Regions from separate parts of the Cytobacillus sp. BC1816 genome, predicted to be linked through region 3. Evidence: riboswitches for the same ligand, from Rfam matches in the RefSeq annotation. Region 3 holds a riboswitch; each other region holds the start of a gene.
The links. A riboswitch is a leader RNA that binds a small molecule or an ion and turns the genes downstream of it on or off. The one in region 3 is predicted to bind cobalamin.
Positions count from the first base shown of each region.

Region 1: linked by a shared signal. The riboswitch ahead of cobJ (precorrin-3B C(17)-methyltransferase) and the one ahead of ACR42H_RS01230 (ABC transporter substrate-binding protein) in region 3 are both predicted to bind cobalamin.
Region 2: linked by a shared signal. The riboswitch ahead of ACR42H_RS18240 (ribonucleoside-diphosphate reductase subunit alpha) and the one ahead of ACR42H_RS01230 (ABC transporter substrate-binding protein) in region 3 are both predicted to bind cobalamin.

Region 1 is NZ_CP195611.1:2,939,094-2,944,254, forward strand. Features, by position in the region: gene ACR42H_RS15055 (cobalt-precorrin-5B (C(1))-methyltransferase) at 1-103, opposite strand, end outside; gene ACR42H_RS15060 (precorrin-8X methylmutase) at 78-752, opposite strand; gene cobK (precorrin-6A reductase) at 740-1,510, opposite strand; gene cobJ (precorrin-3B C(17)-methyltransferase) at 1,520-3,142, opposite strand; cobalamin riboswitch at 3,375-3,553, opposite strand; gene ACR42H_RS15075 (amidohydrolase) at 3,883-5,161, opposite strand, start outside.
Region 2 is NZ_CP195611.1:3,588,127-3,593,287, reverse strand. Features, by position in the region: gene ACR42H_RS18250 (heavy metal translocating P-type ATPase) at 1-1,349, shown strand, start outside; gene ACR42H_RS18245 (hypothetical protein) at 1,507-1,635, shown strand; cobalamin riboswitch at 1,762-1,955, shown strand; gene ACR42H_RS18240 (ribonucleoside-diphosphate reductase subunit alpha) at 2,090-4,312, shown strand; gene ACR42H_RS18235 (ribonucleotide-diphosphate reductase subunit beta) at 4,324-5,161, shown strand, end outside.
Region 3 is NZ_CP195611.1:221,351-226,511, forward strand. Features, by position in the region: gene ACR42H_RS01220 (FtsW/RodA/SpoVE family cell cycle protein) at 1-1,098, opposite strand, end outside; gene ACR42H_RS01225 (hypothetical protein) at 1,464-2,240, shown strand; cobalamin riboswitch at 2,321-2,525, shown strand; gene ACR42H_RS01230 (ABC transporter substrate-binding protein) at 2,821-3,795, shown strand; gene ACR42H_RS01235 (FecCD family ABC transporter permease) at 3,761-4,813, shown strand; gene ACR42H_RS01240 (adenosylcobinamide amidohydrolase) at 4,955-5,161, shown strand, end outside.

The DNA.
Region 1 (5,161 bases), 2.6 Mb from region 3:
CCTGCAGTGCTGCCTTTGTCATGGCTGCGGCACAGGCACCTGTCGTATAGCCGTGCCGCATTTGGGATGGATCTTTTTTATTTCGCTGCTTTTGCCCGTTCATCCGCCATAATGGAAATGGCATTCAGCGCAGCGACCGTCACTGTACTGCCACCCTTTCTCCCTGCATTCGTAATAAATGGGATTCCTTCAAGCACGGCCAGCTCGGCTTTAGACTCTGCCGCTGATACAAAGCCGACTGGCATGCCAATAATCAAATCGGGTTTTGCGAGCCCATCTTTCACTAAACGAATCAATTCCAGCAGCGCGGTTGGCGCATTGCCGATGGCGTAGATTCCTCCTTCATGCAGACTCGTAGCTTTTTGCATGGAAATAATGGCACGTGTCGTTCCCTGGGCCTTCGCTTCCTTTGCAACATCTTCATCCGCAATATAACAATGCAGGTCCCCGCCATGCTTTTGGAATCGCCTGCGCCCTGACCCGCTTTCAATCATCTGTACATCTGCCACGACATGACGGCCCGCTAGAATGGATTGAACCCCTGCTTCAATGGCATCAGGTGTAAAAATCATGCTTCTGCCCAGCTCGAAATCTGCCGAGGCATGGATGACACGCCGAACCACCAGCCACTGCTCATCTGTAAATGGATGTTCACCCATCTCCTCTTTAATAATCGCGAAGCTGTGATCGTAAATTTTATCCGGATCTACCGTTACCGGTACAAATGTGGTGTTAAAGTTCATGTTTGCCATGTGTAAAGACCTCCCAATCTTTGAGTCACTTCTTCGAAAGAAGTGCAGAAGTTTTCATATACGAGCGGCGGCCGCTTGATTAAAATAACAGGAATCCCCAAATCCAGAGCAGCGGTCATTTTTTCATCCACCGATCCCACTTTGCCGCTTTCTTTAGTAATCATCAGAGTCACTTCATATTGCTCACAAAGAGCTTTATTTAATGATTCAGAAAATGGTCCCTGGATCGCAATAATGTCCTTTTGTTTAACACCGAGCTTATGACATTTTTCCATGTTTCCCATGTTGGGAAGCATCCTGCATACAAGCCGGATATCATCTCGCATTAAATATTTTGTGAAGATTTCCAGCGTTTTGCTGCCGGTTGTCAGCATGATCGTTCCTTTATGCGATTGAGCCAATTTTGCAGCTTCCTCATAACTTTCTGTTTCTGTTATGAGCGGTGAGGTAAACTGTTCATTTGGCCTTTCGTAACGTATGTAAGGAATGCTGCATGCTTTGGCTGCTGCCATTGCTGTTTTTGAAGCTTCTTCCGCATAGGGATGACTGGCATCAATCACAGTGGTCATCTCTTGCATCTGAATTAGTTCGATCATGTCATTTTCTGACAGACGCCCCACTTTATAAGAAATGCCTTCAGCTTTCAAACTATCAGCTGCCGATTCTGTGACAACGGTTGCCAATAAGGGATAACCTTGATTTTTCAATTGAATGGCTAATGCTCTCGCATCACTTGTGCCTGCTAAAAATAAAATCATGAAATCCTCCTAATCCCCGCATGGTGCCGGCTCGACTTCGATCTTAGAGCTCATATCCTGATAGGTAAAATACTGAATTTTTTTCACGCGCTTAAAATATTTAAAAAGCCGTTCATTTGGATGCGCATTTTCTTTGTATTCTTCTATAATCTCCTTTAATAACGGCACCAGCTGATCGGGCTCAATCCCCTCTGCCACCGGCTGGGCAGCATGGGCTGTACGGCCAACCGGCTTTGCCCCGATAAATAAATCAAACTTCTTCTTGCGGTAAACAATGCCGATATCATCAAATACGGCCCGATAACAGGCCATGCCGCAGCCATTAAAGCCAATATGTAATTCCTTTGGAAGCTTTAAGCCCCCCAGTTCATCTGCAATTTCCTCTGCATATGGAATGGATTCTGCTTTCTCCCCGTAGCAAAAATCGCAGGCTTTTAGATTTAGAACATCGCCTGCTGGCATGACTGTCAGATGGTTTTGTTCGAGTTTTTCCACAATTGACTGAGGCCGTCCGGTTGGAATCTTGATTAAAAATCGGTGATCCGGTGTATATTCCATGGTGCCCTTCTCGCCAACAGCTTCTGCCAATACGCGCATTTGGTCCGGCGTAATAAATTTATTGGCAACACCAGGCGAAACCGCAAATTCAAAAATATCCTCGATTGGCTGCTGCACCAAATGTGTTTGGTCAACCTCCGATTTCGTCACCATCGATAAAGCCTTAAAAGCCATATCCAGTGAGCTGGCTTCTTGTTTTTTGCTTTCAATCTGCTCGTAGCCGGCTTGCGCTTCCCCGGTTTCCTGATTTAATGCCCATGGCTCCGCTTCCTTTTTTAAACGCTGATGCGGCTTTAAGCTTTGCTTCTCTTCGCCAAGCGTATACTTTCTCTGATATCCGCGAGGCGTAATGATCTTGTTGTCATAAAAGAAAGTGGAGGAATTCCCGATCACAACTGTTGTCAGCATACCTATATCGTGTTCAAGCATTTCCGCCAGTGTAGTCAGAATGACATTTTGATTTTCGCGGTAAGCACTTTTCACAAGCCCCACTGGTGTATCAGGAGAACGATATTTTAATAGAATCCTTTGTGCCTCGACAATCTGCCGTGTCCTCCTGCCGCTTTTCGGGTTATATAACGCAATGACAAAATCCGCCATTCCGGCTGCTTCAATGCGCTTCTCGATCACAGTCCAGGGTGTTAAATGATCACTCAGACTGATGGTGCAGGAGTCATGCATGACAGGTGCACCCAGTAAACTCGCACATGAATTTATTGCCGAGATGCCAGGAACAATTTCCACTTCGATTCCTTCTTCTTCCGTCCATCCCATTTCAATCAGCACTTCATACACTAAGCCGGCCATGCCGTATACGCCCGAGTCACCGCTCGATATTACGGAAACAATATGACCAGCTTCCGCTCTTTTCACTGCATCCTGCGCACGGGATACCTCCTCAGTCATCCCTGTGCTGACAATGGAACTTGCTGTTACGAATGGCATGATCAGCTCTACGTATGTTTTGTAGCCAATAATGCAATCACTCTGCTGCAGCGCATCCACAGCCCGTTTGGTTATATGCTCACGATCACCCGGACCAAAGCCGACAACAAAGATTTTTCCCTTCTTCATAGACTAACCTCCAATTAAGAAAAGCACATGCGCCTTGCCTGCTCCCATGCTGCTCGAGCAGGCCCCTGCGCAAGACCATTCTCAAAGTACAATGCTTCTTGCCAAATAAAAAATGCCTGCACTCCTTTTCAAAGGAATACAGGCATATGAAATGACAGTATAAGAATAAGCATACTGAAACTCAAAAACAATTGATCATAATTGTCCCGCCTATACTTCTCCCTCCGAAAAGCAAGTGTCGTTTAAATAAGCAGGTTTCCTGACTTAAGCTTCTTTTTACTCTTACACCTTCCCGATTTCTCAGTGGCATTGTAATTTCATCAGCTATTACAGTAGCGGGGGCTGTACCAGATTTTCACTGGATTCCCTTTTACCTCACCAAAAGTGAGCACTTATTCAAATTGATATATTAATTTTTTACTAATATAACATATAATGACCAAATTTGACATATTATTTTTTTCATAATTTTTCTAATGCTATGATAATGCCTTTGCTCTTTTGATATAGGATTTGGTAAAAAGCTTACTTCTGCTGTTCAGGAGTTAATTTCGCTGCGATATAACAAAATGTGCATTAGTCTTTCATAAAGTTAAAATAAATTTATAATGATTAGATCAGTGATGCAACTCTTCTTTGGTTTGTAAAAACAATAACAACAAACCACCTCAATAAGTTATAAGAGTAAAAAGAAAAAAGCCACCTGGTTTGGCAGCTATATTAAAATTTGAACCTCGATTTTATTCTCCTTTAAAAACTATCTTCCCATCAACAATCGTGTAAACAATAGAGGTTTCAGATATATTTTTTGGTTCAATATTGGTAAGATCCTCTCCAAGAACAACCATATCCGCTTTCTTCCCGGCTTTAAGTGAACCTAAGTCATTTTCACGATATATTTGATAAGCAACATTCTTTGTGTATGACTGTATCATTTCCTTTAAAGTAAGTGCTTGATCAATATTTCGAACCAAATCAGAATCCTGCTCTTCTGGATAAGGACTGTTTCTTGTAACTCCAGTTTCTACCGCGTTCAATGGTCGATAATCAGGGGTGGGCGGATAATCGCTGCTGCTGGCAATCGTTACTCCAGCTTCCCACATTTCTCTTGCTGGATACATGGCTAATGCACGTTCCTCTCCTATCATTGCCTTCTCTAAGTCATAATACTGATCTTTGTAAAACCAAAAGGGCTGCAGGCTCGCAATAACACCTAAATTCGCCATACGGGAGATGTCACTATCCTGAATAGCACTGATATGAGTAATAGTGTGGCGGGAATTGTGCTCTTCATTTTCTTTCTTTGCCAATTCCAGGGCATCAAGGCCCATTTTAACTGCTCCATCGCCGATTGCGTGAATGTGTACTTGTATATCTTCCTTATCTAGTTTTGAGACCATCCTATTGAAAGTATCCTCTTTCCAATTCGCATCACCGTGGTGGTGGGATCCCATTCCGGCATTCTTGGTATATGGTTCAACAAAGAGAGCTGTTTTCCCTTCAGTTACACCATCAGCAAATAATTTTACGGTGTTCACTGAAAGCCAATCTGAATTATACTTTTTACCAGCCTCTTCTATTTTCGCAACCGCTTCTTCCGGTTGAGTTTCTGGTCCAAATACAATTGCATTGGCAACCCGCATGGTCAACTTACCCTCTTTTTCTAATTCATTCAATACTTTTAAACTTCTATCACCGCCTGACATATTCATGACACCCGTCATACCAAAGCTATGCATTTCTTTTTGAAATTCCAGAATTGCCTCTTTATATTGTTCATCCGTTAAGTTAGACAGCGCTTGGACATCTGCGAGCAGATCCATTGCTCCTTCTCGCAATACACCACGGGGAGAACCGTCAGGATTACGCTCGATCATACCACCTTTAGGAACCGCTGTATCCTTGGTAATTCCGGCAATCTCCAGCGCTTTTGAATTGACCCAAACCGAGTGTCCATCGATAGAGTAAAGCATAACAGGTATATCTGAAACGACGGCATCCAAATCCTCTTTCTTAGGG
Region 2 (5,161 bases), 2.0 Mb from region 3:
TTGATAAAACAGCAGGAGACACAGTTATTGGGTCCACCATTAATAAAAATGGGTTCCTGAAAATTAAAGCCACTAAAGTCGGCAAAGATAGTGCATTGTCACAGATTATAAAAGTGGTTGAAGAAGCGCAAGGTTCAAAAGCACCCATACAGCGAATGGCAGACAGAATCTCTGGGATATTCGTTCCAATTGTTGTGACCATAGCAGTGGTTACATTCCTGGTGTGGTATATATGGGTAAGTCCTGGAAATTTTGCAGATGCACTCGAAAAATTGATTGCTGTCCTGGTGATTGCATGTCCATGTGCTCTAGGTCTGGCGACGCCAACCTCTATAATGGCCGGCTCTGGCCGGGCAGCGGAATATGGGGTTCTTTTTAAAGGCGGAGAGCACTTGGAGCTCACGCACGAAATCACTACAGTCGTTCTTGATAAAACTGGAACAGTTACACATGGCAAACCGGTTTTAACAGATGTGATTACGGAAGGCAAAGTTGAAGAAAGGATATTTCTCCAACTTGTAGGGTCAGCGGAGAAACAGTCTGAGCATCCATTGGCTGAAGCGATCGTAAAGGGAATAAAGGATAAAGGGATCACGCTATTTAATCCAGTTGAATTTGAAGCTATTCCCGGGTATGGAATAAAAGCGAAAGTGGATGGCAAAGAGCTTTTAATAGGTACAAGAAGATTAATGGACAAATACGACGTTAATGTCCAATCAGCCAAACTCGAAATGGAAACACTTGAGGAAAACGGAAAAACGGCAATGCTTGTCGCGGTTGATGGCAAATATGCAGGTATCGTGGCCGTTGCGGATACAATAAAGGAAACTTCCAGAGATGCAATCAATCGCTTAAGGAAACTGGGGATTGAGGTCATTATGATTACGGGAGATAACAAACGTACGGCTCAGGCAATAGCTGAGGAAGTGGGGATAGACTCTGCAATTGCAGAGGTTTTACCTGAAGGCAAGGCAGAAGAAGTAAAAAAACTTCAAAACCAGGGGAAAAAAGTCGCCATGGTCGGCGATGGTATTAACGATGCACCTGCACTTGCTGTAGCTGATATTGGAATGGCGATCGGAACCGGTACAGACGTTGCGATGGAAACAGCTGATATTACGCTAATGAGAGGGGATTTAAATAGTATTGCAGACGCCATCCTGATGAGTAAAAAAACCATAAGGAATATAAAACAAAATCTATTCTGGGCATTTGGATACAATACACTTGGCATCCCGGTAGCTGCGTTAGGGTTCCTCGCACCTTGGCTTGCCGGCGCTGCAATGGCGTTCAGCTCCGTATCTGTTGTTTTAAATGCACTTCGTTTACAAAGAGTAAAAATAAAGTGAAACTTCAATTAGCGGGGATGCTTTTCCCTTCTGATTAATAGTTGAACCAACCGGTCCTTTAGGGCAGCTGCCCTCCAGTCATCCCCCTGAAGTTGGGGCTTACTGCCAGTTAGACTGCGATAAATGAAAAAACGTTTAATTGAAAGGAGTATCTAAAATGAAAAAATGGGCAGGTGCAGCGATTGCTTACCTCGTTCTTGTAATGGCAGGGTATGCTGTATATGATACTTTTTGGGCTACCCCAGAGCCGGTATCTCATGATATTGAAATGGAAAATCATGAATGAGAAGTAAAGAGCAGAGGGAATCCCCCCTGTTCTTTTTCGTGCATTAACGATTTAAAATTTGTAATCTATTTATCTATATGATAGAATCATCTACAATATATAGTATATAATAAAAAGAATAAAAACTACATATAGATCGTGATTGGTGTCCTATGAGGACTTAATAGGGAATTCGGTGTAAAACCGAAGCTGTCCCCGCAACTGTAAGTGCAGACGAAAAGAGCATGCCACTGTACAAAACGCTTCATGGCGTTTGTATGGGAAGGGCTTTTAGTAGAGTGAAGCACAAGCCAGGAGACCTGCCAGGGCGATCGAATGTTTCTTATCTTCGGGGATTGAGATGATGAAACGATCGCGTAATGGCCGTTTATTCATCTTCTGCATGCTATTATACTATCGTTTGATCCGCTCATTTTCCGGGCGGATTTTTATTTTGCCTTTAGGAGGAAGTAAGATGGTCCAAACCATACAACCGATAGAAATTTTAGAAGAACTTAAGACAGAATTTCCACAGCTCGGCATTGGGCAGCTTTTAAAAAGGTATGAAGATATGAGCCAGCTCAGAGCGGAGGCAATGTACGACCAGCTTATACTGGATTGTTTATCTTTTATCAGCATTGATGAGCCTGATTGGACTTTTGCCGCGTCACGTCTGCTTCTTAAGAAGCTTTATACTGAGTCAGGAAAAAATAGAGAATGCCTGCCGGATGATTGCTACAAACATTTTTATACGTTAATTGAACGGCTGACGGCTTTGGGAATTTATGAACAGGATTTATTAGATGTGTATTCAAAGCAGGAGATAAATGAACTTGCCCGCTTCATAAAGAAAGAAAATGACCGCTTATTTACATATTTGGGGTTGAAAATGCTGGCTGACCGATATCTTGCCAGAGACAAACAGAAAAATCTTTATGAGCTTCCACAGGAGCGGTTCATGATCATCAGCATGGTGCTGATGAAAATGGAGCCGAAGGGTAAGCGGCTTGAACTTATTAAAGAAGCTTACTGGGCAATGAGTGGTTTGTATATGACTGTTGCCACTCCAACACTCGCCAATGCAGGGAAAAACTGGGGACAGCTTTCAAGCTGTTTCATTGAGACCGTTGATGACAGTCTTGATTCTATATATGACAGCAATACCGATATTGCATCACTATCTAAAAATGGAGGCGGAATCGGAGTATATATGGGGAAAATCCGCAGCAGAGGCAGTGATATTAAAGGATTTAAGGGTGCATCTTCAGGTGTGATTCCCTGGATGAAGCAGCTGAATAACACAGCTGTCAGTGTTGATCAGCTTGGACAAAGGCAGGGTGCTATAAGCGTCTATCTGGATGTCTGGCATAAAGATATCTTCTCGTTTCTTGATGCAAAGCTTAACAATGGAGATGAAAGGCAGCGAACACATGATTTATTCACAGGTGTCTGCATTCCGGATTTGTTTATGGAAAAAGTTGAAAGCCGGGGATATTGGTATTTATTTGATCCCCATGAAGTCCGAAAGGTAATGGGCTTTTCATTGGAAGACTTTTATGACGAAGGTGAAGGCGAAGGTTCATTCCGCCAGAAATATAAAGAGTGCATAGATAACCCGAATCTATCAAGGGAAAAAGTGCCTGCTATCGATATAATGAAATCCATCATGAGAAGCCAGCTTGAAACAGGGACACCATTTATGTTTTACCGGGATGAAGTAAATCGGAAAAATGCCAATTCACATTGCGGAATGATTTATTGTACAAACCTGTGCACTGAAATCGTACAAAACCAAAGTGTTACAAAGAGGGCTGAAGAATATACAAGGGATGGGAGAATTATTATCGAAAAACAGCCAGGAGACTTCGTTGTCTGCAATCTTTCATCCATCAATCTTGCAAGGGCCATAAGTGAGGGAGTACTTGAAAGGCTTGTGCCAATTCAGGTGCGAATGCTTGATAATGTCATTGATATTAATAGTATTCCAGTGCCGCAAGGCCAGATCACAAACCAAAAGTACCGTGCGATTGGACTGGGGACATTTGGATGGCACCACCTTCTTGCACTGAAAAAAATCACATGGGAAAGCGAAGAAGCAGAAACATTCGCTGACATTCTATATGAGCAAATTGCTTTTTTAGCGATAAAAAGTTCTATGAGCCTGGCAAAAGAAAAAGGAAGCTATTCAGCCTTTAAAGGTTCTGATTGGGAAACGGGTGCCTACTTTGACAAGCGGGGATATCTGGAGGCAGAGTCAGACATGGACTGGGCTGCATTAAGCAAGGAGGTAAGGGAAAACGGTGTTCGAAATGCTTATTTGCTGGCGGTTGCCCCTAATGCATCAACTGCTTTAATTGCAGGAAGCACTCCAAGTATTGATCCTATATTCAACAAGCAGTATTCCGAAGAGAAAAAGGATTACCGGATCCCTGTGACAGCACCTGATATTAACAGTGAGACCATTTGGTATTATAAATCTGCCTATCATATTAACCAGGAGTGGAGCATCAGGCAGAATGCAAACAGACAAAAACATATAGATCAAGCTATTTCTTTTAATTTCTATATACCTAACCATATTAAAGCAATCGATCTTTTGAATCTGCATCTTTCAGCATGGAAGCAAAAATTAAAAACAACGTATTATATCCGTTCAACTTCATCTGAGGTGGAAGACTGTGAATCTTGCTCAAGCTAAAGGAGGACCTTATGAATACTCTAAAAAAACGGCCAATTATTAATCAATCGGCGCCTAACAAATCAACTTCAATCATCAACGGGGAATGCTCCAATATTCTTAATTGGGATGATGTTCGCTTCTCCTGGGCCTATCCAAAGTATAAAAAAATGCTCGCTAACTTTTGGACGCCCTTTGAAATAAACATGTCACAGGACATTAAGCAATTTCCGGAATTAACGAAAAGTGAACAAGATGCATTTTTGAAAATTATTGGACTGCTTGCATTGCTCGACAGTATCCAGACGGATTATGCCGGAAAAGTTGCTGATAATATTACCGACTCAAGCATATCAGCACTCATGATCATACTTGCACAGCAAGAGGTGATTCATAATCACTCATATTCATATGTTCTATCAAGCCTTGTTCCCAAACAAAAACAGGATGAGGTTTTTGAATTCTGGCGTACTGAACCTATACTAGCTGAAAGAAATGAATTTGTTGTGAACGGATATAAAGATTTTGCTGAGAATCCAAGCGCAGAGAACCTGCTGAAATCTATTGTGTTTGATGTCGTTCTGGAGGGGCTTTTCTTTTATTCAGGCTTTGCATTCTTTTATCACCTGGCCAGAAATCAGAAAATGGTAGCCACCTCAACGATGATTAATTACATCAACCGGGATGAGCAAATCCATGTAGATTTGTTTGTTAAAATTTTCAAAGAAATTCTGCAGGAAAATCCGGAACTTAATACTAATGAATTAAGTGAATTCGTCCAGGAGACTTTTAAGAGAGCTGCTGACCTGGAAATTGAATGGGCCCGCGATGTGATCGGCAGCAAAACAGAAGGCATCTTGCTGTCTGACG
Region 3 (5,161 bases):
GTTTCCCATAAGCGAGCTTCCGCCGTAGCTGATAAACGGAAGCGGAATGCCGGTGATTGGCAGTACCTGAATAGTCATACCGATATTTTGAAATACATGGAACGTGATCATACTGATGACCCCGACGCAAATATAGGTATTAAAAGGGTCGGTCGTCTCCAAGCCGGTTTTAGTTAAGTGATAGATGAGCAGAAAGAAAAGGCTGATTACTACACTGGCACCAAAGAAGCCGTACTCCTCGCCAATGACACTAAAAATAAAATCAGTATGGGCATCAGGCACATACACCTGTCTGTCAGTAAACCCTTTACCGGATATTAATCCTGAGCCGATTGCGAGCATGGAGTTGTACAGCTGCATTCCTGCTCCCTGCTTGTGATTAACCGGGTCAAGCCAGGAATAAATTCTGCTGAACTGATAGGGGTCTATCCCAAGGTACTTCTCCAAAATCTCCGGTGCTATGATGACCAGATATAGAACGGTTCCTGCAAAGGCGCCCAGGATCCCATAAATCGGAACAAGGATTTTCCAGGTGATTCCGGAAACCAGGATGATTCCTGTTAATATGGCGATGATGACAAGGGCGGTACCCAGGTCTTCAATAATAATCAATCCTAATGGGGGCAATGTGGCTGCCCCTAATTTGATTAGAAGGAAAAAGTCCGTGCCTGCGGTCTTTGCCTGAAATTTCAGATGGTGGTCAGCGATGATTTTGCTGAGGGCAATGATAAGGAATACCTTAACAAACTCAGAAGGCTGCACAGAACCAAGTCCAGGAATGATATACCACAATGTAGCCCCTTTGCGCTCTGGTGCAATGCTATCCGGTGCAATGAATAACCCGACAAGCAATAGGATGCCTAAACCGTACAGCGGCCAAGTAAGCCTTCTGATTTGCTCGCTGTCAAAATACATGACAATTGCCACAATGATAGCTCCGACAACATAATTTTTTATTTGTGAGACGACAAAATTCCCTTCATATTGATTGGAGGATTGTCCGCTGTAAATAGCGATGCAGCTGATGAGGAAAAATAGCAGCAGAAGAAAGCATAACGTCCAATCGAATCGGTCTGAGAATCTATTATTCTTGTTCATTTGTATACACCTGGTTTCTTTACCTTTTTTTACATTTTTATCCTAACAAAGAAAAATAACCCTTACAATGGAGAACAGATTACATTTTTTCTCTGCATGTAGTTAGACGAATGAATCAGCATGATGGTTTCCTGTATTTTCAAAAAATCCGGGAATGATGCAATTTAAAATTTTTTCTCATCGGCAAGATATTTTCAGCTATTTTTGCTACAATAAGAGAATAAAATACTGGATATTTAACAGGCAGTTTCAAAAGAAGCTGTCTTTTTACTAATTTGTGAAGGCGCTTGCGCTATTCTTATCTGTCTAGCCCAGTGCTTTTCTTTGAAAACACCACTTTGGGTAACGGTTCGGAGGTTTCGCCATTGAAAAGAAGGAATCATGCTATTCGTGATCTCATCTACATCCATCTTAATGAACAGGATCAGTATGTGATGACTTATGGAATTGAGTTTGCAGAGTTTGCCCATACTCTCTCAGATTCTATTAATAATCTGCTTTTGTTAAAGCATCGTTTTGAGCATGGGGACTTTAATACCCACACGATGTTTGATTATGTGTCAAGGGACAAGCTGGGCAGGCTGGTTGAGGATGATGTATATGGCTATGGCGATTTTTGCTGGATTGATTTCGAGGAAGAGGAAGCGGTGAATGAGCTTCCCGGCCAGACAATTGCTGAGCTCCTTTATCTCGGCCATGTCAAGGAACATCTTAAGCCGCCTTTTTACAATTATCTGAGCAATCGCTATGTGTACCTTGCCCATGATGATGGCTGGTTTAACCGCACATATTATCGCGATCTGAACGATTTTTACCGCATGCTTGGGGAAGTAATCCCCGGTAAAATGGGACAGATGAAAGTCGAAAAAACGCTCCTTGGCATAAAAAAGAAAAAGACGTATCCTCCAATCACCAGAGATGTCCTGCTTTCCTTAAAAGCTCTTATGAAAGAAGGAGCGGTCCTTTCCATTAAGGATATCGAACAGAATCGGGTCCGGATAGAAATTCCTATTTGGATTATTGGTGACTTTGCGAATATGGATGATATGTATGATGAGTATGAAGCCATTGTAAAAGAGCCATGTGAGGCGAAGGTTGTGTTTGATAAGAAAACAAGGGAATGGAAAATATACTCGCGTTAGAATTCTGAACTTTTTTACAACATTCAGCAAATTTCTCTTACTTTTTCTATGTGATGGTGTATAATCGGAGATAGAAAATTTTATATCCGCATAGAATAGGTGTCTTCTCAAAAGGGTTTTAAAACAGGCTCTTTTGAAGACTTAATAGGGAAGCTGGTGAAATTCCAGCGCGGTCCCGCCACTGTAAATGGAAGCTGTCTGTAAATCCACTGTACAGGAATGTATGGGAAGGAGCAGAACGCATTGACCATGAGCCAGGAGACCTGCCTGATTCTTAAGCACCCATAAACCTACGAGGATAGGGAGGTGTTTGGTCCGGCCATCCCTTTTGCACTGATTGATAAATGACCATACCAACATCTCCTTGCCGTTCGAGGGGATGTTTTTTATTTGGCTGATTCTAAAAGTCTATGGGCGGCTAACTTAGTTTCTGCCACTGAGTTGATTGCAGCGGAGTGTACTTGATCCTCGGAAATCAACGCGCTTCGTTTGTAAGCTAAAAAATATTATGAGAACATTTTTTAAGATGGTGTTAGACACCACTCGAATTTTGTCGAAAGTTCTAGGAGGATTGCTGAGTATGAGAAAATTGTATGCATTTTTATTAACAATGCTTCTGGCTGCAGGAGTGCTTGCAGGCTGCGGCGGGAGTGCTGAACAGCCTAAAGAAGAGAAAAAGGCTGAGGAAGGGCAGAATGCCGGCGGGGAAGAGGCTGCTTTTCCTGTAACGATAAAGGATGCTCTTGATAATGAAATCACCATTGACTCCAAGCCTGAAAGAATTGTGTCCATGATTCCAAGCAACACCGAAATTGCATTTGAATTGGGACTTGGAGAAGAAGTTGTCGGAGTCTCCGATTTTGATAACTACCCGCCCGAAGCCACAGAAAAAGAAAAGATTGGCGGCATGGAATTCAATGTCGAAAAAATTATTTCTTTAAATCCGGATCTTGTCCTTGCTCACGCTTCAAGCGCACATAATTCGGAAGCTGGGCTTCAGCAATTAAGAGATGCAGGTGTGACCGTCCTTGTTGTCAATGATGCGAAGAGCTTTGATCAGGTTTATGAATCCATTGTAATGGTTGGAACCGCAGCGGGAGAGAAAGATAAAGCTGAGCAGCTTGTTTCAGATATGAAGAGCAAGCTCGAGGAAATTAAAACAAAAGCTCAGGGCATAAAAGAAGAAGACCGCAAATCGGTATTCGTGGAAGTTTCACCTGCTCCTGATATCTATACAGCAGGTACAGAAACATTTATGGACGAAATGTTAAGTGCCATCAATGCAGAAAATATCATTACGGAAGAAGGATGGCCAAAAATGGATCCGGAAGCGATTATCGAAAGGAATCCTGATGTAATCATCACAACTCATGGCTATTACACTGAAGATGCTGTCGGCAATGTAATGGGCAGGGATGGCTGGCAGGATATAACCGCAGTGAAAAATAAGCAGGTTGCCGATGTTGATTCCGATATGGTAACCCGCTCTGGCCCTCGTATTATTGAAGGAGTCGAGGAACTTGCAAAAGCAGTATATCCGGACGTATTTAAATAATAAATTTTTAGCTTATATAACAGCAGCTGCTTTCCTGCTTTTTGCCATTCTGATGGGGATTTCAATTGGAACAGTGTCTGTTCACCCCATGACGATTATCAGAGTAATAAGCGCTGAGCTATTTCCTTTTATTTCATTGGAAAACACGGATGCTATGCATTCAAATATCATTATGAATATTCGCCTGCCTCGCGTATTGCTGGCTGGCTTAGTAGGGGCGTCTCTTGCAATTGCGGGAGCCGCCTTTCAAGGTTTATTAAGAAATCCGCTGGCAGATCCATATACAATTGGGGTTTCGTCCGGGGCTTCACTCGGTGCTGTTTTAACATTGTTCTTAGGATTATCCATTCCGTTTGCAGGAATGTTTACACTGCCGTTATTCAGCATTTTATTTTCCTTTTTAACCATTTTTGCCGTCTTGCTATTTGCCAGGAAAATTGAAAGATCCATGAAAGTGGAAACGATTATTTTAACAGGCATTATCTTCAGTTCTTTTCTTGGCGCTCTAATTTCTCTGATGATTGCCCTTACTGGAGAGGAGCTAAGACAGATTATTGGCTGGCTTCTTGGCAGTGTATCCATGAGAGGCTGGGCGTATATTAAAATTATCATTCCGTTTTTTGTACTGGGTGCCATCCTTCTTTTAGTGAACAGCAAAGAGCTTAATGCCATGAGCTTCGGAGAAGAAAAGGCCCAGCATATAGGGGTGGACGTTCAGAAGAGAAAGATGATGGTCCTGATAGCTGGCTCCATCTTGACTGGTGCGGCTGTAGCTGTGTCTGGAACGATAGGATTTGTCGGCCTTGTGATCCCTCATCTGACCAGGCTGTTATGGGGACCGGATCATAGGCATTTATTGCCGCTATCCATTCTGATGGGTGCAGGCTTTCTTATTATTGCCGATCTGGTTTCACGAACGATCATTGCACCAACAGAGCTTCCAATCGGTGTGATTACAGCGATAATCGGTGCACCTGCGTTTGCCATTATTTTAATTAAAAGAAAGAATAAACTTTGAACTTCGATAACTGTCCAGCGCAGGCGTCCACCCATTCAAAGGGGGCGCCCAAGGGGAAACTTCCTTGGGTTTTGTTTGCAGGAACAAGCGGTTTTTACTTGTTCCGAAGGCGTATCTTAGTTCAGAAAGAAGTGGTTAATCATGCTAAGCGTTCAGCAAGTTACTGGCGGATATGCCGGTGCACCGGTTGTGAAAAATATCAGCTTTGAAGTGGAAAAAGGGGAGCTCTTCGGAATATTGGGGCCGAATGGAAGCGGCAAGACCACGATTCTGAAGATGCTGAGCGGCATTCTGCCTCATAAGTCAGGAGATATACTGATCAAAGGAAAGAACCTTTCACAGTATACA